Regions from separate parts of the Paenibacillus sp. OAS669 genome, predicted to be linked through region 1. Evidence: riboswitches for the same ligand, from Rfam matches in the RefSeq annotation. Region 1 holds a riboswitch; each other region holds the start of a gene.
What was found. Region 1 has a riboswitch for cobalamin ahead of nrdI (class Ib ribonucleoside-diphosphate reductase assembly flavoprotein NrdI). Riboswitches for the same ligand answer to the same signal wherever they lie in the genome.
Positions count from the first base shown of each region.

Region 2: another riboswitch for cobalamin. It lies ahead of cobJ (precorrin-3B C(17)-methyltransferase); the one in region 1 lies ahead of nrdI (class Ib ribonucleoside-diphosphate reductase assembly flavoprotein NrdI).
Region 3: another riboswitch for cobalamin. It lies ahead of GGC63_RS05715 (energy-coupling factor ABC transporter permease); the one in region 1 lies ahead of nrdI (class Ib ribonucleoside-diphosphate reductase assembly flavoprotein NrdI).

Region 1 is NZ_JADBDR010000004.1:103,006-110,048, forward strand. Features, by position in the region: gene nrdF (class 1b ribonucleoside-diphosphate reductase subunit beta) at 1-367, opposite strand, end outside; gene nrdE (class 1b ribonucleoside-diphosphate reductase subunit alpha) at 394-2,478, opposite strand; gene nrdI (class Ib ribonucleoside-diphosphate reductase assembly flavoprotein NrdI) at 2,465-2,824, opposite strand; cobalamin riboswitch at 2,964-3,171, opposite strand; gene metE (5-methyltetrahydropteroyltriglutamate--homocysteine S-methyltransferase) at 3,539-5,830, opposite strand; gene GGC63_RS10965 (hypothetical protein) at 6,086-7,043, opposite strand, start outside.
Region 2 is NZ_JADBDR010000009.1:7,043-14,085, reverse strand. Features, by position in the region: gene GGC63_RS19885 (NAD-dependent epimerase/dehydratase family protein) at 1-872, shown strand, start outside; gene GGC63_RS19880 (hypothetical protein) at 1,038-1,232, shown strand; gene GGC63_RS19875 (helix-turn-helix domain-containing protein) at 1,243-1,626, opposite strand; cobalamin riboswitch at 1,860-2,086, shown strand; gene cobJ (precorrin-3B C(17)-methyltransferase) at 2,309-4,105, shown strand; gene GGC63_RS19865 (sirohydrochlorin chelatase) at 4,135-5,139, shown strand; gene cobK (precorrin-6A reductase) at 5,214-5,987, shown strand; gene GGC63_RS19855 (precorrin-8X methylmutase) at 5,993-6,643, shown strand; gene GGC63_RS19850 (cobalt-precorrin-5B (C(1))-methyltransferase) at 6,663-7,043, shown strand, end outside.
Region 3 is NZ_JADBDR010000002.1:63,123-70,165, reverse strand. Features, by position in the region: gene cbiQ (cobalt ECF transporter T component CbiQ) at 1-523, opposite strand, end outside; gene GGC63_RS05720 (energy-coupling factor ABC transporter substrate-binding protein) at 516-800, opposite strand; gene GGC63_RS05715 (energy-coupling factor ABC transporter permease) at 797-1,564, opposite strand; cobalamin riboswitch at 1,704-1,892, opposite strand; gene GGC63_RS05710 (thioredoxin domain-containing protein) at 2,005-4,080, opposite strand; gene GGC63_RS05705 (ABC transporter substrate-binding protein) at 4,610-5,926, shown strand; gene GGC63_RS05700 (VOC family protein) at 5,994-6,416, opposite strand; gene GGC63_RS05695 (helix-turn-helix transcriptional regulator) at 6,493-7,043, opposite strand, start outside.

The sequences.
Region 1 (7,043 bases):
TCCATTGAAAAATGCTATCGATCTCTTCCGTCGATGCCAATGTGGTAAAAATACTGCTATACGATTTGGCATGGATTTGCTCCATCATCCCCATAAAGCCGAGGACCGCTTTACGCTGCAGCCCTTCGACGAGCTCGAGAATTTTGGGCATTCCGACGCCGCCTTGTACCGTATCGAGCAGCGTTAAACCGCCAAGTACCTTCATGTACAGGTCCCGCTCCGCATCGTTTAATGTCAGCCAGGACATTTTATCATCGGATAGCGGAATCTCCTCATCCGTCCAAAATTGCATAATATTTTGCTTCCAGAATGTATCCGTAAAATCGTCATCTGGACGGTTCCAATTCACGGCTTTCCAAACACTCATTGCTGCAACTCCCTTTCCAGCTTATCTTATACGGAACAACTGATGCACTCTTCAACGGAAAGATGGTTCGTCCGAGTGTAATAAAGAGATTTCAGTCCTTTTTTAGCTGCGTAAATATAGTATCGAGCCAGCTGTCTCGTAGTCACATCGCTGTTGACGTGCAGGACCGTGGATATTCCCTGGTCCACATGCGTTTGAATTTCGGCAATCAAATCCAATACCTTGAACTGATCCATCTGATAAGCCGATTTATAGAAGAAGTAGTTATCTCTGCTCAAATACGGCATCGGATAGTAGGTAGTCGAGTTGGCATAAGTGCGCGTTTCGATTTGCTCGACAATCGGCATTACGCTTGACGTTGCATTCTGGATATAGGAAATGCTCTGTGTCGGCGCAATCGCAAGCCGGTAAGCATGATATAATCCGTAAGCTTGTACAGCGGACTTCAGGCTCGCCCAATCTTCGGGAGACGGGATTGGCATATCCTTGAACAGCTCTTGTACCTTACTTGTAACGGGTCTGTAGTCCGTTTCCAAATAGCGGTCGAAGTAAGTGCCGTTCGCATAGTCGGATTGCTCGAAGCCTGCAAACGTAACGCCGCGCTCTTTGGCAATCTCCATGCTTCTTTCCAACGAGTAATAGTTCATCATCATAAAGAAAGCACGAACGAAATCTTTGGCTTCTTCGCTTTCATAAGCAATTTTATTTTTGGCCAAGTAGCCGTGAAGGTTCATTGCTCCAAGTCCGACCGAATGCATCTCTTGATTCGCTTTGGCAACGCCAGGGGCATTGGCGACGGTCGTCATATCGCTGACCGCTGTCAGTGCGGTAATCCCTTCCTTAACGGATTCCTTCACTTTATTCAGCTCCATCACGTTGGCAATGTTCAAGGAAGCAAGGTTGCAGCTGATATCGCGGCGGATTCTATCCGGCTGGCCGTAATCGTTGATTTCCGATGTCTCCTGCAGCTGGAAAATTTCCGTGCAGAGGTTCGACATTTTTATCGCGCCCAGCTGCTTCAGTGGGTGTACGCGATTGGCATTGGTTTTGTTCATAATGTAAGGATAGCCTGATTCCAGCTGAATCATGGAGATCTTGATCATCATATCGCGTGCGCTCATCACGACTTTCTTACGCACACGATCATTAGCCAGTAATTCATCATACATAGCATCAAGATCCATATCATCCAAATGGGTTCCATACGCTTTATAAACGGAATAAGGAGCAAACACGTGCAGAGGCTTGTTTTCTTCCGCCAGCTGATAGAACTTGTTAGGGATGATCAAACCGATCGATAAAGTCTTGAGGCGTGTTTTTTCATCGGCATTGATCTTCTTGCTGTCCAGCAGTTCCATAATATCCCATCCGAAAATGTTGTAATAAGCAGCTCCCGACCCTCTGCGCTGCCCCATTTGATCGGCATAGGAGAAGGCATCCTCCATCAATTTGAGCACCGGCATAATGCCTTTTGCCGCACCTTCTACATCCTTAATCGGTTCTCCGCGGCCGCGTAATTTGGATAAATTGACCGCCACTCCTCCGCCGATTTTGGAAAGCTGCATGCAAGTGCCGAGAACATAGTTAATCGAATTCAGGGAATCGTCCATTTCCAGCAAAAAGCACGAAACCATTTCCCCACGACGGCTCTTGCCTGCATTCAGAAATGTCGGAGTCGCCGGCTGCACTCGTTGGTCCATCATGGCCGTAGTCAGCGTTCTAGCCGTATTCATATCTCCACGAGCCAGATGCAGCGCTACAATCGCCACTCTATCCGGGTAATGCTCCAAGTACATCGTGCGGTCATTGCTCTTCACTGCGTAATCCGTATAAAACTTGGATGCCGCCATGTAGGAAGGAAATTCGAAGCGATAGTTATGTGCGATTTCGTAAATTTCCTCAACGTCAGCCGGTGAATACTGCTGATATACATCCTCGTAATAGTCGTTATCGATCATATAGCGCACTTTCGCACTCGTATCCGCGAATTGTACGCTTTTGCTATGTACTTCCTCCATAAACGCCTTTACGGCTTCCTTATCCTTTTCCAATTGAAAAAAGCCGTCCGTATCTCTTTGCAGCAACAAATTGTTCAATTCAATATGCAGCAACCAAACGCACCTCCTGTTTAAACCGCTCTACATCCTGCTTCGTTCCTGAAAGCTCAAACTTGCTTACTACCGGTACTTTATATAATTTCGCGATAAGATCGGCGCTTCGGGCAAAGCCTTCTCCCCAATTCCGATTACCGCTAGCTGAAACTCCCATGAGATTCGCATGATTCTTTTGAAGAAAGGACATCACTTTCTGAGGCACTTGACCGAAGCCCGTAGTATAGGTGATTAGAACGAACGGTTCGTTCACCGTCATCATTTCCTCTATTTGAACCACTCGCATATTCAGCTTTTCGACAAAACGGCGAACATTTCCCGTCTTGGAGTCATAAGCGATCAACATGCATTTCTTCCCCTTCCTTAGTCCCTCGCGGAGCAGGCATAAAAAAGCGCGTTCGGCTAACAGGGCCGAATGCGCTGAAACGAGCATGCAAATGTACATACTTCATTAAAGACGTAACGGACACCTTCCTGTTCTCCGCAGGCCGTGTCAATGATCAGGCAGGTCTCCTGGCTAGAGAATCATCATGATCGATCCGCCTTCCCAGCTTGTTTGGTTCCTAAGCCAGTGGCATACAAGACCGATCCTCCTCTCTTACAGTGGCGGGACCGCGCCGGCTTCTCACCGGACTTCCCTATTAAGCTTTCTCGTTCTATTGAACGAAAAGCACCTGTCACAACAATATATAGTTGGCAATAAATAATCTATATCAATATATGGTATTTGTCAATGGATAGGATGGCCCTTGTTTTAGTATTTTTATAGACTTCAGCCTATAGCTGACAGTCATTTTCATGCATATAAAATGCCGCTGAGACTTGCTGCAGCAAGCCTTTTGTCGATGACAAAAAAGACCCGGCGCATGCTGCGCAGGTCCTAATCATCCGAAAAATTAGTTATTTAGTCCTGGGTACAAAGAAAATTGAACTGCTATATCTTTCACATTCCGCGAAACGAATACCGCTTTTCACCATCGGCTTGAACAGATCCAATAGAATTGCCTTTCTATTCACCGTAACGTCTGTCTCTGTCTTATTATGGAGTATACCCTGCCACTTAGTTTGTCACGGACTGCTCGTATTTGGCACGAGCCGTCTTAGTCGCCTCCACCATATTGCGCAGAGAAGCAACCGTTTCTTCAAGACCGCGTGTCTTCAGACCGCAATCCGGATTGATCCAGAACAATTTGGGATCTAACACACGCAATGCACGTTCTATCATTCCTGTCATTTCCTCTACGCTCGGAATACGCGGACTATGAATGTCATACACACCCAAGCCGATTCCCAGCTTGTAAGTGTTCAACTCGAAGCTGTGGATTAATTCGCCGTGGCTGCGGGATGTCTCGATGGAAATAACGTCCGCGTCCATCGCTTCAATGGAATCTATCATGTCATGGAACTCACAGTAGCACATATGGGTATGGATCTGCGTTGTTTTTTGAACTGTGCAGGTGGCAATGCGAAAAGCTTTGACAGCCCATGCAAGATAATCTGCCTGCTCCGACTCTTTAAGCGGTAAACCCTCGCGTACTGCCGGCTCATCCACCTGAATCATGCCAATGCCTGCCTTCTCCAACGCTTCTACTTCTTGTCTGAGAGCATAAGCCAATTGGTAGGCAATCTGCTCGCGCGGGATATCCTCACGGACAAACGACCAGTTCATGATGGTGATAGGTCCTGTCAGCATTCCTTTTACAGGATGGCTCGTCTTGGACTGGGCGTACTTGGTTTCTTCAACGGTCATTTCACCAATGAACGCTACATCTCCGTAGATCACCGGCGGCTTGACGCAGCGGGAACCGTAGGATTGTACCCATCCATTTTGGGTAAATGCAAATCCCGCGAGCTTTTCACCAAAAAACTCCACCATGTCGGTTCTCTCAAACTCACCGTGTACAAGCACGTCGATGCCGATTTCTTCCTGGATCTTGATCCAGGTATCGATTTGCTCCCGGATAAATTCAGCATACTGCTTGTCGTTCCATTCCCCTTTACGCCATAATTGACGGGCTTTACGCACCTCAGCGGACTGCGGGAAGCTGCCGATGGTTGTCGTCGGAAATAGCGGCAATTGCCATTTCGCCTGCTGAGCTGCATAGCGTTCTGCAAACGGAGCGGAACGTACTGGTTCTTGAGAGCTGACAGCTGCAACGACGGTCTGAATCTCGCTGCGGTTTCGATCAGCGGATTGCTGAAGCGCTTGAATCGTACGATCATATTGCTCCAATTCTCCTTGAACTGCTTCCTTTGAGGAGAAAGCTTTGGTCAATAGGACGAGCTCATTCAATTTTTCATCGGCAAACGCGAGAGCACCTTTCAATTCGGAGGTGAGCTTCGTTTCCCGCTCTACGGTTACCGGTACGTGAAGCAGGCTGCACGAAGATTGAACAATCAAGCAGTCAGCAGGTACTGCCCTCGCAAGCTCTTTCAACAACTCCAGCTTTCCGGTTAACGAGGCCTTCCAAATACCGCGGCCATCAATGACTCCCGCACCCAAAACCTTGTCCTGCGGGAAGCCAATTGTTTGAATGGACTTCAGATTTCCGTCGTATCCATGAACGAAATCAAGGCCTATTCCTTTAACTGGCAGCTTGACGATATCACTGTACCGTTCTACTGATTCAAAGTACGTTTGCAGCATAAGATTCAAGCCGGGTACTGCTGCGGCAAAAGTTTCATAAATATGCTTCAATCGCTGTACGTCCTCATCGGATAGCTTGGTTACAAGAATCGGTTCATCCACCTGCACCCATTGAACGCCTTCCGCCGCAAGCTCCTGAAGCAACTGCACATAGAGCGGCAGCAGCTTATCCAGCCAGGCCTCCGTTTCCGATGCGGCGTAACCTTTGGAAAGCTTCAAGAAGGTCAACGGCCCAACAATAACCGGTTTTCCTTCAATACCAAGCTTCTCCTTTGCTTCACGATAAGCTTCAAGAGGCTTATTCTCCGTAAGCACCGGTGACGCTCCTGAAAGCTCAGGTACAATATAATGATAATTCGTATTGAACCATTTGGTCATTTCACTTGCGGCGGCACCCTCAGTCCCGCGGGCTACCCCGTAATATACGGACAAAGGAACGGCTCCGCCTGTATACGAGAACCGGCTCGGAATAATGCCGAACATCGCTGCCGTGTCCAGAATATGATCGTAATAGCTGAAGTCATTGACAGGAATGAGGTCAATTCCTTTCTCCTGCTGCTTGCGCAAATGACCCAAACGAATATTCTGCAGCTGACTGCGAAAATCTTGTTCTTCCAAACAGCCTGACCAGAACGCTTCCAGAGCCTTCTTCCATTCCCTATCAGCACCAATACGCGGATAGCCTAATACGCTGCTTTTTACCATGTGAAAAACTCCTCTACAATTTGGTTATAAAGAAATTTACCACAGATTGGTTGCTATAAAGTAATTGGATTATACTATATCTAGTTATAGCCGCAGGCTATACCGCATAAGTTGGGCTATCGTTTGCTTCAAGGCTTCGATATATATAAGCGGCTCCCAGTTGATGACGAGCAACGGATTTGTTCTTTATACTCGTCAGATGAACGATGCCTATACAATAGCGTTCCTTTGCATCTACCGCTTGTTTTTCCCAGTTCATTTGGGCAGTACCCATTTGGCTCCTTGCCATGTATGGATGTAGTACCATGTCTCCCCGTTCGGAGACAACCACGATCTCGAGGCAATAACCGTCTGAGGAGCAAAGTTCATGACACCGTTCATGGTCTCCTCATCCGCATAAGGAATATCGAACGCAATGGATGATTCATTAAGCTCCAGACTTTCGCCGCTAAGCTTCACGCCAAGCTTGGCATCCTCGTCATAATCACCCGTAATCCGTGAGGCAATTTCTTTGGATGGATTGACCCATTGTCCTTTTCCATCATTGTCAATGACAAAGTACCAATGATCGATCTTCCCAATGGCATGTACGGTTTGCGGAGATTGTTCAATTGACTTGGCATAATAAAATGACGGTGTCTGGTAGTAATGGAATGGGACTGGGATACTCTGCTGAAGGTCAACCGGAGTCACTTCAACCCCTAGTCCATAGCTTTTATCCGCTTGAATCCAACGGAGTCCTTGGGCCGTTTCTATCTGGTACCATACCGATGGTGGGGCCATCCGTGAGTATTCCGTATACTTTGCTTTTGGTTTCAACACTTGGGGTGCAAGCTTTGGCTCGTCGTTAAGTGGTCTCTCGAAGGGGTATAAATATACTGTGTTCTCTTCAGCTATAGGAACCATGCCCTCAATCGGATTGCCGATGTATTTCTCGGCATAATGGTCCGGCCGAATCCATTTCTGGCCTGACCAGGAGGTACGGATCAAATACCATTTGTACCAATCCCCGTTAGTCCGACAGGGGGTATAGGGTTCGCACGCATCTATGGAGGCTATGGCTTCCACCTTTTGAGGGGAGAGCGTAATGTCCGTCGATTTCATTTGCAAGTCATAGATGGGCGTATTCGCTTCAAGCAGGTTCAATGTCTGTTCCTTGTGGGTTAAATGACCATACTTATAAGAACCTTCCTTCAGATTGATCCATGCGATG
Region 2 (7,043 bases), on a different contig from region 1:
CCAGCACGGAATTAAGAAATATTTTTGAGCTGGAGCAGCCGGATTACTGTATCCATCTGGCGGAGAAAACCGATTTGAACGAAGCGATGGTCGTTCGGGGGCTGAGTCCCAATTTGCGCGGATTGATCTATTTGCTGGATCTGTGCAAGGAATTTTCGATCAAGAAGCTGGTCTACGGATCCTCTGCTGAGGTCTACGGTTCTTACGAGCCTAAGCCGATTGACGAAGCCGCTCCATGCGCTCCGGTCTCCTGCACAGGAATGTCCAAGCTGGCTCCCGAGGAATACATTAAGCTGTACGGCGCGTTGTATGGACTTAACTACACGATTTTAAGGTATGCGAACGTGTATGGCTGCCGGCAAAAAAGGTATGGAAGCGGGGGCGTAATCTCGGCCTTTCTGGAAACCTTCGTCAACGGCGAGAAAGCCATCATTCAAGGGAAAGGCCTTCAGACCCGGGATTTCGTCTATGTATCCGATGTGGCTTCCGCCAACGTTCAAGCCCTGTCCTTGTCCAACAGCGATACCTACAACATAGGCACGGGAACGGCTACGTCCATTCTGGAATTGTTCGAGCTGATGAATGAGATGACGAATCAAAAAGTAAAGCCCGTATTCGTAACGGCGCGTCCGGAGGACCATCTGCATGTCTGCGTTTCCTGGGACAAAGCGGCCAAGGGCTGGGGATGGAGTCCCAGGATCCAGCTGCGGGAGGGCTTGACCCAGCTTATGGGGGATTTTATGTACCAAAGGCTTATGGATAAAATCAATGGAGTTCAGGAAACGGCCCCCGAGCCTGTGGCAGCCAGTATGCTGATTCGCCGTATGGCCGTGAAGAAATCGGCCCGCAGGCTGAAAACTTCCTCTTTATAAGCCGTTAAACCGCGTTGATAAAGATTTATTTAGAATAGCTTATTCGACAAAATGATCGGTGTTTTTAACGAAAACCCTCCCAGTATGCGACACCTTTTTTTGAACATCTCCGATATAATACTAGACATTGAAAGTCTATGAGACGAGATGGAGTGTGGGTTGCAAATGGAAGAGAACAAGAAAACGGTGGATATCGACACCGTCCTGAATCAACTCGGTATCCCCAGAGACAAGTACGATCAATGGCTGGCTCTTCAAGAAGCCGTGAAAGAACCGATCAAGCCTCAATACAAAGGCCTCGATAAACCGTTATTTTCATATATGTACAAGGAACTAGGCATGATGGAGTACAGCAAGTAGCCGTACCTCATCATGGCTTATTTTTGTCGGCAGGGAGAGAACGCTCGGACCGAATGAAAGCGATGAAGCTTTTGGACTCCTCCAGTGTGAGTTCTCTTCCGTCAATAGTCAGAATGAATTTGTCCAGAATAGCTTCGTCCGAAAGCTCAAGATAGCTGATAAATTCCTCCGTGCCGTCCGCAAAGCTTCCGGGATGATCCGTGCGGCCCATCAAATAGTCTATCGATACGCCGAATATATCGGCAATTTTTTGAATGGTTTCGTAATCCGGCTCTCTTCTATTATTTTCATAATGAGAAAGGGCGGAACGGGTAATTCCTACTTTATAGGCAAGCTCTTCCTGGGTCATGTACCCTTTGCTCCGCAGTTTGGCTATTCGCTGCCCGTATTTCATAGAGCATCCTTCCACCTTTGCTGTTGTAAATCGGCTGACCTTCCTCATTCCAGCTCTTCTGTATAGTCGGCTATATTGTTCGTAAGCTATCGTTTTGTTTCAATGGGTATGCTGTAAAAAATAAGAACTTCGGCCCATACCTCCCGGGGCATCGAACGGCTTGTCGTTAGCGGAGGGAGGGCGCGCAGTTATAGACAAAGCTTCGCTTCGGGTGATATGATGACTCTGGACAATCAAATACGGATGAATTAGGTGCCGAATGAAATCATGCCTCATTTGGCTTAAAAGGGAAGCCCGGTGCAAAGCCGGCACGGTCCCGCCACTGTGAAGAGTGCCTTTCCATAAGAAAGGCTTGTTATGCCGATGTTGTTGCCACTGGAGCGCCATAGAGCGCGTCTGGGAAGGGAATCGGATGACGAAGCTCGAAGTCAGGAGACCTGCCTAATTTCAAAACACTGTTGACCTACGAGGATAGGGAGGTGTTAGAGATCGGCTTACTTATGGAATGGTAATGGCATATCGGATACAGTGTCATTGGAATTCTTGAGAACGCGGGCTGCAAGAGCATTTCTAACACTTTCTGTAGGAATGCTCTTTTTTGTGCTGCATAAAAGTAAGGAAGACATGTTCGAGAGGCAACCATCATGATGTATTTATATAGGAAGGAAAGGATGTGCGGCGAATGGCGGGAAAACTGCTTATCATCGGCTTCGGACCGGGAAGCTTCGAGCATATTACGAAACGGGCGCGGGAGGCCATTGAAGAAAGTGAAGTTATCATCGGCTATAACACGTACGTGGATCTTATCCGTGGACTTCTCACCGATCAGGAGATTGTACGGACGGGGATGACGGAGGAAGTGAGCCGGGCTCAGGAGGCCGTTCGGCAAGCGGAGGCCGGGAAAAAGGTAGCGGTTATCTCGAGCGGCGATGCCGGTGTATACGGGATGGCCGGACTGGTGTACGAGGTGCTGATGGAAAAAGGCTGGAGGCGGGACGGCGGCGTGGAAGTCGAGATAATCCCCGGCATATCGGCGATTAACTCTTCCGCCTCGCTGCTTGGGGCCCCGGTCATGCACGATGCCTGCACGATAAGCTTAAGCGATCATCTGACGCCGTGGGAGCTGATTGCCCGGCGCGTCGAGGCGGCGGCCCAGGCGGACTTCGTCATTGCGCTGTACAACCCCCGCAGCGGCAGACGAACCCGGCAAATTGTGGAGACGCAGCGCATATTGCTGAAATACCGCTCGCCGGAGACGCCGGTCGGCATCGTGAAGAGTGCCTACCGGGACCGTCAGCATGTGGTGCTGACAACTTTGCGCGATATGCTCGATCATGAGATCGGGATGCTGACGACGGTCATTATCGGCAATGCGTCGACGACGGTCTACGACGGTCTGATGATCACCCCGCGCGGTTATCAGCGCAAGTATACGCTCGGCGCCGATGTACAGCCGCTTAAGCCGCACCAGCGGCTGCAGGAAGCGGCGGAGCCTTGGGCGCTGCGGCAGTGGGACGAGGCAGTGGCGGTCGATGCGGATGACGAGGATTGGGCTTGGGAAGGCGAAGGCCAAGTGGAAAGCGGCCTGGAAGCCGTGGCCCGCACCGTAAGGGAGACGGCTCCTGCAAGCTCCGCCGGCGGCGGAAGCACGGGCGGAGCGGTGCTGGCTGCCAGCGCGGTCAGCGTGGCTGAGCGCGAGGAGCGGAGCAGCGGCCCCGGTACCGACTCGCCGCTAATGCTGGCGATGGAGGCGCTGCGCCTGTCCGATCTCAGCCGAGGCGTGGTCACGGAGCCGGGCAGCACGCCTGCCTCGGCGGGATTGTTCCGCCAGCAAGCGATCTTCGAGCTTGCGGTAAGTCCGGGCGTCGCCGAGAAGCGTTTTACCGCCAGACAGATGCTTGCGCTGGCTGAGGTCGTTGGCGAGACGGGGACGATGGAGTACACGCCCCATCACCAAATGATTATCCGGGTTCCGACATCGAATCCCGATGACATTACGACGAAGCTGCGGCAGGAAGGCTTCCTGCTGGCGCCGATCGGCGATGTAGCGCAGCTTAAAGCTTGCGACTTTTGCAATGCGGAGAAGGCGGATGCGATTCCGTACGCCGAGGAGCTGCAGAAGCGGATCGGCGGCTTGAGCGTGCCGAAGGAGCTGCGCATCGGCTTGAACGGGTGCGGAATGGCTTGTTATGGGGCGGTGCACGAGGATATCGGCATCGTATACCGGAAGGAGAAATTCGATTTGTTCCTGGGCGGCAAGACAGTCGGGCGCAATGCGCATCCGGGACAGCCGGTCGCCGAGGGGATTGAGCCGGATCAACTGGTAGACATGATCGAACGGATTGTACAGCGGTATATTTCGGATGGTCATCCGAATGAGCGATTCCATAAATATTTTAAAAGAGTAAAGGAAGTAGAAGGCTATCGTCACCAAGAGGTGCCGGTTTTCCAAATTGAAAACGCGGTATGCGGCGATTAATACGGAAATAAAGACAGGGAGGGAACAGGATGAATGCGGTTTTGTTTGTAGGCCACGGCAGTAAGGATGCGGAAGGCAATGAGGAGGTACGGGAGTTCGTCCGCTCTATTGCATCGAAGATGGACCAGCCGATCGTGGAGACGTGCTTTTTGGAATTTGAACGGCCCACCATCGCACAGGGTATCGAGCAGTGTGTTCAACAGGGAGCTACGCAGATTGCGGTAGTGCCGATCACTTTATTCTCGGCGGGGCATGCCAAAATACATATTCCGGCTGCTATTGACGAAGCGAGGCTGCGTTACCCGTCCGTTCGGTTCAACTATGGACGGCCTATCGGGGTTCATGAGCAGGTGCTGGATATTCTTGCGTCGCGGTTGGAAGCGGCCGGTGCAGGCGCTGCAACGGAAGCCGACCGGGAGCAGACGGCGGTGCTTGTCGTAGGACGGGGCAGCAGCGATGCGGACGCCAACAGCGATTTGTTCAAAATATCCCGGCTGTTCTGGGAAAAGCTGAAGGTCAAATGGGTGGAGACGGCGTTTATCGGAGTGACGGCGCCTTTAGTGGATGAAGGGATTGAGCGCTGTATCAAGCTCGGCGCACGCAAGGTCGTTATCCTGCCGTATTTCTTGTTCACGGGCGTATTGATGAAGCGGATGGAGCAAATGCTGCTTCAATTCTCGGAGAAATACCCCGAGCAGGAATTTATATTGGCGGATTATTTCGGGTTCCATCCGAATTTGCAGCTGATTTTGCGGGAGCGGGCGCTAGAGGCCGTAGAGGGCGAGGCCAGAATGAACTGCGATATGTGCCAATACCGCTTGGCGGCGATGGAGCATATCGATCATCACCATCATCATGATCACGATCACGACCATGGACATCATCACCATGGGCATGATCATCATCACGGGCACGACCATGACCACCATGATCATAAGCACGACCATCATCATGACCATGATCATGATCACGACCACCACCATCATGATCATGACGATACGAAAGCGCCTGCGTTGGAGAAAAGCAAATCTTAAGGAGCAGAACTTACTCCGGGCTCTCCGGGCAGCTCAAACGGAATGCATGATCTTAACAGATGGAGGCACAAATCATGATATTGGTTATGGCAGGAACAAGCGATGCGCGTGAGCTTGCATTGCAGATTCGGGAGGCAGGGTACCCGCTCTTGACTACGGTCGTTACGGACAGCGCCGCCAAGTCGATGGAGGAGGCCGGCCTCCCCGTACTGACGGGAAGACTAACCGCAGAAGCGCTGGCAGCCTTGGTACGGGAACGCGGGTTCCGCACGATTGTCGACGCCACGCATCCGTTCGCGGAGGAGGCGTCGAAGAATGCGATTGCCGCTTCTCAGGAAGCCGGCGTCCCCTATATCCGCTATGAGCGGGGACGGATCGCCATCGATCAGAATCCGCTGATCACGTTCGCGGATGATTACGAGCAGGCGGCGGAGCTGGCGGCACAGCGCCAGGGCGTCATTATGCTGACGACCGGCAGCAAGACGCTGCATATTTTCGCGAAGCGGCTGCTTGGCCTTCCGAATACCACCTTGGTGGCACGGATGCTGCCTCGCAGAGACAACATGGAGAAATGCGAGGAGCTTGGGCTGGAGCAAAAGAATATTGTTGCTATGCAGGGGCCCTTTTCCAAGGAGCTGAACAAGGCTTTATATACGCACTACAACGTTACCTTGATGATCACGAAGGAGAGCGGCAAGGTCGGAGCGGTGGACGAGAAGCTGGAATCTGCGCTCGAGCTTGGAATCGAGACGATTGTAATCGGCCGACCTTCGGTTGACTATGGTACTTATTTTAGCGAGTTTGACGGGGTCATTCATAAACTAAATGAATTGCTGCAGGAGGCGTAAGCGAAATGGATTTTAAAACGGAGTTTAAACCGTTAACGGTACAACCGCAAGAAATTGAAGAGCGAAGCTTCCAGATGATTACCGAAGAGCTGGGGGACCACCCTTTCACGGCTGAACAATATTCCGTTGTGCAGCGGGTGATCCATGCTTCGGCGGATTTCGAGCTGGGTCGCAGCATGCTGTTTCACAGAGATGCCGTGCAGGCGGGAATTCAAGCTATACGTGCAGGCAAAACGATTGTGGCTGACGTACAAATGGTGCAGGTTGGTATCAGCAAACCTCGTATCGCCAAATTCGGCGGCGACGTAAAGGTATATATATCCGATCCGGACGTCATGGAAGAGGCGAAGCGTCTTAATACGACCCGGGCGATCATTTCGATCCGCAAGGCAATTCGTGAGGCCGACAGAGGCATCTTTGCCATCGGCAACGCACCGACGGCGCTTCTGGAGCTGATCCGCCTTGTGAAGGAAGGCGAGGCGAAGCCGGGTCTGGTCATCGGCGTGCCGGTAGGCTTCGTGTCGGCGGCGGAATCGAAGGAAGAGCTCGCGAAGCTGGATATTCCGTTTATTACGAATATCGGGCGGAAGGGCGGAAGTCCGGTAGCGGTAGCAGCCGTGAACGCCATTTCCTTGATGGCGGAGCGTCTCGGATAAGGAGACTGGAGCGATGGCTATGGATAAAGGCGGAGATACGAAGGATTCCAAGCCGCTTAGACATGGATATACGACGGGCTCCTGCGCTGCGGCAACAGCCAAGGCAGCGGTGACGGCCTTGATTGAACAGCAGCTTCAAACGGAATCGACCATACGGCTGCCTATCGGGCAGGATGTGACGTTCAGCATCGTTCGCTGCGAGTTCACGGCGGAGCGGGCGGAGGCCGAGACCATCAAGGACGGAGGCGACGACCCGGACGCTACGCATGGAGCAAGGATTATCGCCGAGGTTCAGTGGCGGGATGAGGAAGGAATCGAGCTGGATGGAGGCATCGGCGTAGGTCGGGTTACGAAGCCCGGCCTTCCTGTCCCTGTAGGGGAGGCGGCGATCAACCCGGTC
Region 3 (7,043 bases), on a different contig from region 1:
CCGTATCCAGAAGAAGAAACAAGAAGCGATAAGTGATCAGCATCAATTCGAGCACCAGAGAAGGCACCCGCAGCTTTTTCATGACCTGGAACAGCTCCGGCATGGGAGTAGTCAGAATCAACAGCATGGATGCGGCTACGCAAGCCATAATTCGGCACAGCAGCTTCACCGTCAGCTCTACGCCCGACGGATTCAAACTCAGAGACCAATGAGAATAAGCGAGCAGCGTCAGGCCTTCTGCCCGGAACTGCCCTTGTTCAAACGAATGAATTTCCAACAATAAAGCGGGCAAGCTTGCTGCAAACAATAGAAGCGAACTGAACAGAAGTGAACTATATAACCTGAGCGGAACCTTGGCATAACCCGCAATCCAAGCCGAGATCCAGATGAACATCAACAGCTGAACAACAGGATGAGACAGATAGGACAGCAGGAGCAAAAGAGCAGCGAAACCGCTTTTCCACATGGGAGAAACGGCTCGCAGCTTATTGCTATAAGAAATGACGTCGATTTGTTTAATCATGGTTACGCTTGGTCGCTCTTCCTTTGAATAAACCGATCGTGTATCCGATAAATCCGGCTCCCAGGGCGGCCTGCAGGGCAAACAGCATGCTTTCCGTTTCCGGAGGAGGCTCTATGAAGGAAGAGAACCAAGGTTCGTAGGACGGATGGAGCGATTTGATCACTTCCTCGGCCGCATCATCCGCGCCTCCGAAATCCCCTTTGACAAGCAGCAATGGTAAAGCGGCCAATAAGACTACGGCAGCCAGTATCTGCATATTTTTCGAGCTGGTTTTCATGATTCGCGGGCTCCTTTCATTTTGCGTTGAAGCAGGGACAATTCATTCGGGCTGTAAGCTTGAAGCCAGTTCCAGATCAATACCGTCAGAAGGCCTTCACTGATAGCCAGAGGGATTTGGGTAATGGCAAAAATACCACCGAATTTCACGAAGGAAGCCGCGATACCCCCCTGCTCCGCCGGGAATGCCAGCGCCAGCTGCAAGGAAGTGACTACATAGGTAGATAAATCTGCCAAAGCCGCTGCTATGAAAATGGACCATTTTTGTTTCCCTGTCGCCTGCATCATCCATCTATAGACAAAATACCCTACGACCGGTCCGGCCACAGCCATCGAAAAAGCGTTGGCTCCCAGCGTCGTTAAACCGCCATGCGCCAAAAGCAAGGCTTGAAACAGCAATACAATGGAGCCTAATACGCTCATCGGCAGAGGGCCGAACATCACGGCTCCTAGACCGGTTCCGGTCGGATGCGAGCTGCTGCCTGTGACCGAAGGGATCTTCAGTGCAGATAATACGAAGGTAAATGCTCCGGCCAAGCCCAGCATAATTTTGAGCTCAGGGGTTTCTTTCGTAATACGGATTAAAGCTCTCAGGCCAAGAATAAAGAAAGGAATGAAGACGACCCACCAAAATACAGCCCAGCCGAGCGGCAAAAAGCCCTCCATAATATGCATGGCATACGCCGATTGCGGCTCATTGACCATCAGGTACAAGACGAACCCTAACACCAGCAGCAGGCTGCTGCCCCATTTTCTTCTACTCATCCGATACATCCTCCATCATTAATGTGATGAAACAAAAAGACCTATCCAGCAGGATAGGTCACGGGTACGTGTGAAAATACGACAACACCTCTAATGTTTGCCGATTCATTCTCGTACACCTCTCCTTTCCGCGAAGGGATCTGGGTGCATACCATCAGGTAGGTCTCCTGGCTTACGGATCTTCGCTTCCTTCGCCTTCCCCGGTCGTTACACCGAGTGACATGATGAAAGATACTCCCCGTTTACAGTGGCGGGACCGCTCGGGATTTGCACCCGATTCCCTGTTACCCTTTGTCTTCACAAAGGCACCTAATGGATATTCATGCTCCAATAATATTAGTACAGCTATTCCATATTCGTGGCATGTCGTCAAATTCCTTCTTGGAATACAAAAAACCTCCTTGATAAAAAAAGGAGGCTTTCCGTTAAGGAGATAGTTCTTATGAAGAATGCAGCACTTCTTCCAGCTCTTCCAAATCTGTAATCGGGGAATGACATGCAAAATTCTCGCAAGCATACGCCGTCGGCCTGCCGCCGATTGCCTGTTTGTCCTGAACTACAGGAAGGAATTGACGAACCTTCTCGCCCTCTTCCCCCGGCGGTACCAAGAATACGGAGGAATGGGGTCTGAAGCCTTGGCGCACCGCGGCAAGCATCTCCTTGGTTGTCCCGGATTCGGGATCCCCGGCAATGACAATCTCGCTGGAAGGACTGTACGCATAATCCAGAGCGATCAGAAGCATCGAATGTCCTGTCGGATACCGTTCAACCGAGCCTGCGAAGGCTTGCAATTGCCTCTCGGCAATCTGCGACAGCCTGGCGTCATAGGTCAGCTTGGACAGCTTCAAGAAATTCATGGCAGCTACCGCATTGCCGGAAGGCAGCGCACCGTCGTAAATCTCCTTGTTCCGGGAAAACAGCTGCTCGCTGTCGCTTCCGTAGAAGAATAAACCGCCCTGTTCCTCATCCCAGAATAATTCGATCATCTGTCCATTAAGCTCGACAGCCAGCTGCAAATATTCGAGCTCAAAAGACGCTTCATACAGCTCGATTAGTCCCCATACCAGGAACGCATAGTCATCCAGGTATGCGGCGAACGCCGCTTCTCCGTCCCTGTATCTGGCAAGCAGCCTTCCATCCGGACGCCTTAATCGGGAGACAATAAAGCGAGCCGCACTGGAGGCCGCCTCCAGATATTCCGACCGTTCCAGCACTTTATAGCCTCTGGACAAGGCCATGATCATAAGTCCGTTCCAGGAGGTCAGTACTTTATCGTCCTTACCCGGATGTACGCGCTGCTCACGGTATGCAAACAAGGTTTGTCGGCATCTCCCGATGGTTTCAGATAATAGATCGGGATCCAATCCTTTGAGCCGGGCATAATTATCCACATCATGCTGGATCAAGTTAGGAATGCTCCGGCCTTCAAAATTGCCTTCCTTGGTAATATCATAAAGGTCGCTATAAAGCTTGCCGTCCTCGGGGCCTAATACTTTCAGAATCTCATCCTGTTCCCATATGTAGAACTTCCCCTCGTGCCCTTCCGAGTCGGCATCCTCCGCAGAGTAGAAGCCGCCTGCCTGGTCGGTCATATCCCTAAGCACATAAGCGAATATCTCTTCGGACGTACGGGAATATTTCGCCTTACCAGTCAGTTGATAGGCTTCCAGGTAGGTCCAGGCCAGCAGCGCGTTATCATAGAGCATTTTCTCAAAATGCGGCACCAGCCACTTCTCGTCTACAGAGTATCTCGCAAATCCGAAGCCGACATGATCGTACATACCGCCCCGATGCATTGCATCTAACGTCTTCTCTACCATCTGCAGTGCAAGCTCTTTGCCGGTGCGATGGTAATACCGCATAAGAAACGAGAGATTATGCGAGGTAGGGAACTTGGGTTTATCGCCAAAACCGCCATACGTGGAGTCAAATAGCTCCTCATACTGGGCATACGCCTGATCCAGCGTGCGCTCCGAGATCTCGCCCTTCAGGTTCGATAGCATCCGCTGCTCCACTTCCGTCACAATCTGATCGCTGGTCTCGATCACCCGCTCCCGGTCTTCCTTCCACTTCCCCGCGAGCCGCGGCAAAATATCCATCATTCCGTGACGCCCGTAGCGACGGTTTTTGGGATAATACGTCCCGGCAAAAAACGGCTTTTTCTCCGGCGTCATCACAATCGTCAGCGGCCATCCGCCCTGCCCGGTCATCGCTTGACAGACAGTCATGTAGAGATGATCCACATCGGGTCTTTCTTCACGATCCACCTTGACCGATATGTAATGCTCATTAAGAATAGCCGCGACTTCCTCGTCCTCGAACGATTCGTGCGCCATGACGTGGCACCAATGGCAGGTTGAATACCCGATGGATAAGAAGATGGGCTTGTTCTCACGCTTGGCGATTTCGAAAGCTTCCTCTGACCAAGGGAACCAGTCTACCGGGTTGTTCGCATGCTGAAGCAGGTATGGCGACTTTTCCTTGGCTAATCTATTGGGTTTGCTGTTCGTTGTCATGGAACATCACCTCCTTGTTGCTGGAATATTTTTGTTATTGATTCCAGTTTAGCATACCACCTTGAAAAGAAAAAACCTCCACAGGGGAAGGGGAACAGGGGTTTGACTGCAGCAAGTACAGTAATTTTTCTTTGTCTGCCTGATGAATTTCAATCCCAAGCCCTGCAAGGGCAGCAGCTTATTCAAGACCCTCCCAAGATGTAATAGCCTCCTTCCGCATTCATCGTTATGGGTATATTTTGGACTTGCTGTCCGTTAGGTGCATTGCAACATCAAGTGGTTCCCCCTATGTTTCTCCCCCCCTTTATTAGGCAAAAAGCGCATGAAACAAAGATGCAAGAAATAACCCATAGTTTAAAAAATACCCCTAATGATTTGTAATTTGTTCCATATTAAAGTTAGAAAAAGTTACAGTAAGTGGTTGTATGTCCAACTAATTTTCGGGAGGTGAACTGGCAGGAGTCCTGTGATCCCATAAATCGAAAATGAAAGGAGTTTTGTCATGTATAGCAGGAGGCTTTCCCTACCTTTGTTGATCGGTCTTACCATCGCTGTCCTGGCGGGCTGCAAGGATGTTCCGGCGGTTTCCGAACTAAGCCCACAAACGAACAAAATATCCGAATCCGCGGATAATGAACTGTTTATTTTTACAGGTGATCAATTGTTTAACAAACGCTACACCAAGGAAGAAAACTTTGACAAGCTTATTGGACAGTTTATTCGAAAGCGCTTTCCCGAGATCAAGATTAAGCATGTTCAATGGGATAATCCGGGCAGGCGGTACGAGGATTTGATTGCGGCGGGAACAATCCCTGACATTATCCTGGAGGATGCCCGGCGGAACACGTACCGGTCGATCCGCAAGAACAATCTAGAATGGGATATGACCGAGCTGGTCAAGAAATACAATTTCGACACCGGCAAATTGGATCCGGCCTGGCTCCGTCAATCGGTCAATTCGTCGGACGGAAAGCTGTATTCTCTACCCTTTGAAGGTAGCGATTATTTGCTTTATTACAACAAGGATATCTTTGATAAATTCGGGGTGGATTATCCCAAACCGGGGATGACGTATGACGAGATCTATGAATTGGCGAAGAAGCTGACTCGTCAGGAAGGTGAAATAACTTATAAAGGCTTTCAGCAGCACCCTGCCTACTACATGACCTATAACCAGCTTTCCGAGCCCGCGCTGGATCCAGAGGAAGATAAGGCTTCCATGGTCTCGGACAAATGGGTAAAGATGGTAGACAATCTCAGGCGGTTTTACGATATTCCCGGCAACCAGTTCACTACGGTGAAGGACTTTCCTCAGGGCCATATGGCTATGGCGGTGGATGTCGAAGAGAGCCTCGTAGGCTGGATGCAGACTAAGGATTTGAATTTCGACGTCACTTCCGTTCCTGTGTTCGCGGAGGCGCCTGAAGCTAAATACCAGCCCTATTCGGTAGGTGCTTTTATTACAAATCAATCCAAAAAGAAGGATCTTGCCTTCCAGGTTATTGCTTATCTTCTTTCGGAAGAAGTTCAAATCGAACGCGCCAAGCAAGGCATCAGCTCTCCCTTGCTCAGCCCGGCCGTTCAACAGGCGTACGGGCAAGGATTGCCCGAGCTAAAAGGTAAAAATCTGCAGTCGTTGTTTGCCTTAAAGAGCGCCATGCCTGCTCCGCGCAAACCGGGTCTGACTTTTATCGATCCCAAGACTTCCTCGGTATTCGAGCCTCTGATCTTTAAGGAGTCGAAGGACAGCCAGACGGCGCTGCGGATGGTTCAGGATCAGATGAACAAAGCGATTCAAGAAGCTAAGGATATGGAAAAGCAGGGCATGGGGAATCCTCACTTATAGAAACCGCAGCGCGGCTGCCGACTCATGTCTGCAGCCGCGTCCTAGTCCTGGGCGGGTTGCCCGAAGCTCAGACTTCAAATTCCCACGCCGGGTTCCAAACGATTTCCCATAAATGATGGTCCGGGTCCATGAAGTGACCGGAATATCCTCCCCAGAACGTATCATGTGCAGGATCTGTTATAACAGCTCCGGCCTTATGGGCCAGCTCCATAATTCGGTCCACTTCTTCCTTACTGCCAACATTATGCCCGATCGTCATTTCGGTAGAGCTCGGCGCTGACAATGGAACCTCGGCTTCGTGGGAAAGGTCGCGGCGATTCCAGATGGCTAATTTTACACCCGCCTGCAAATCAAAAAAGGCAACCGCCCCGTGCTCAAATTCCCTGCCTACGATCCCCTGTGTGGGCAATCCCAGACCATCCCGGTAAAAGATCAACGACCTCTCTAGATCATCTACTCCTAGTGTAAGCACTGAAATACTCGGCTTCATTTCGTTATCCTCCATTCCATAGTTATGTTTCTATTATTTCATAAGCAAACCTGGTTTGCTTGTAAAAAACGGACAACTACACAAGTACTTCTCCGGGAGTCATTCCATAGTAACGTTTGAATTGGCGGGTAAAATGCGGTTGATCATAGTAGCCGTAGGATAATGCCATTTCACTGAATGGGGTGCGGTTGCCGTCATACCATTCCCGTAATAGATATTGAAACCGAATGATATCTAGCATTTCTTTCGGGCTGATACCTAGCCCTTCCTTAAAGATTCTTCTGACCGTCCGTTCGCTGTAACAAAATTGATCCGACAAAGCTTGAACAGTCGTGTTGCCCCGATTAGCATAGATGTACTGCATGAAGGTTGGCAGCAGCGAATGGGAAAAGTCGTCTAGGTTCAGCAGCCATGTCTGTAAAATGGACTCAACCTGTTCGATTATCTCGGAAATCCCCTCTGATGAATGTACTTCATCTACCAAGATCTCTCCTTTTCTTCCCCATAGATCTGTCAGAGGAACGGGATTTCCAGCCAGCTCAGAAACCGGATATCTCAGCAACCGAGATACTTTATCGGAATAAAATCGGATCCCGAACGTGGATATCGGTGCAGATAAGGTCATCG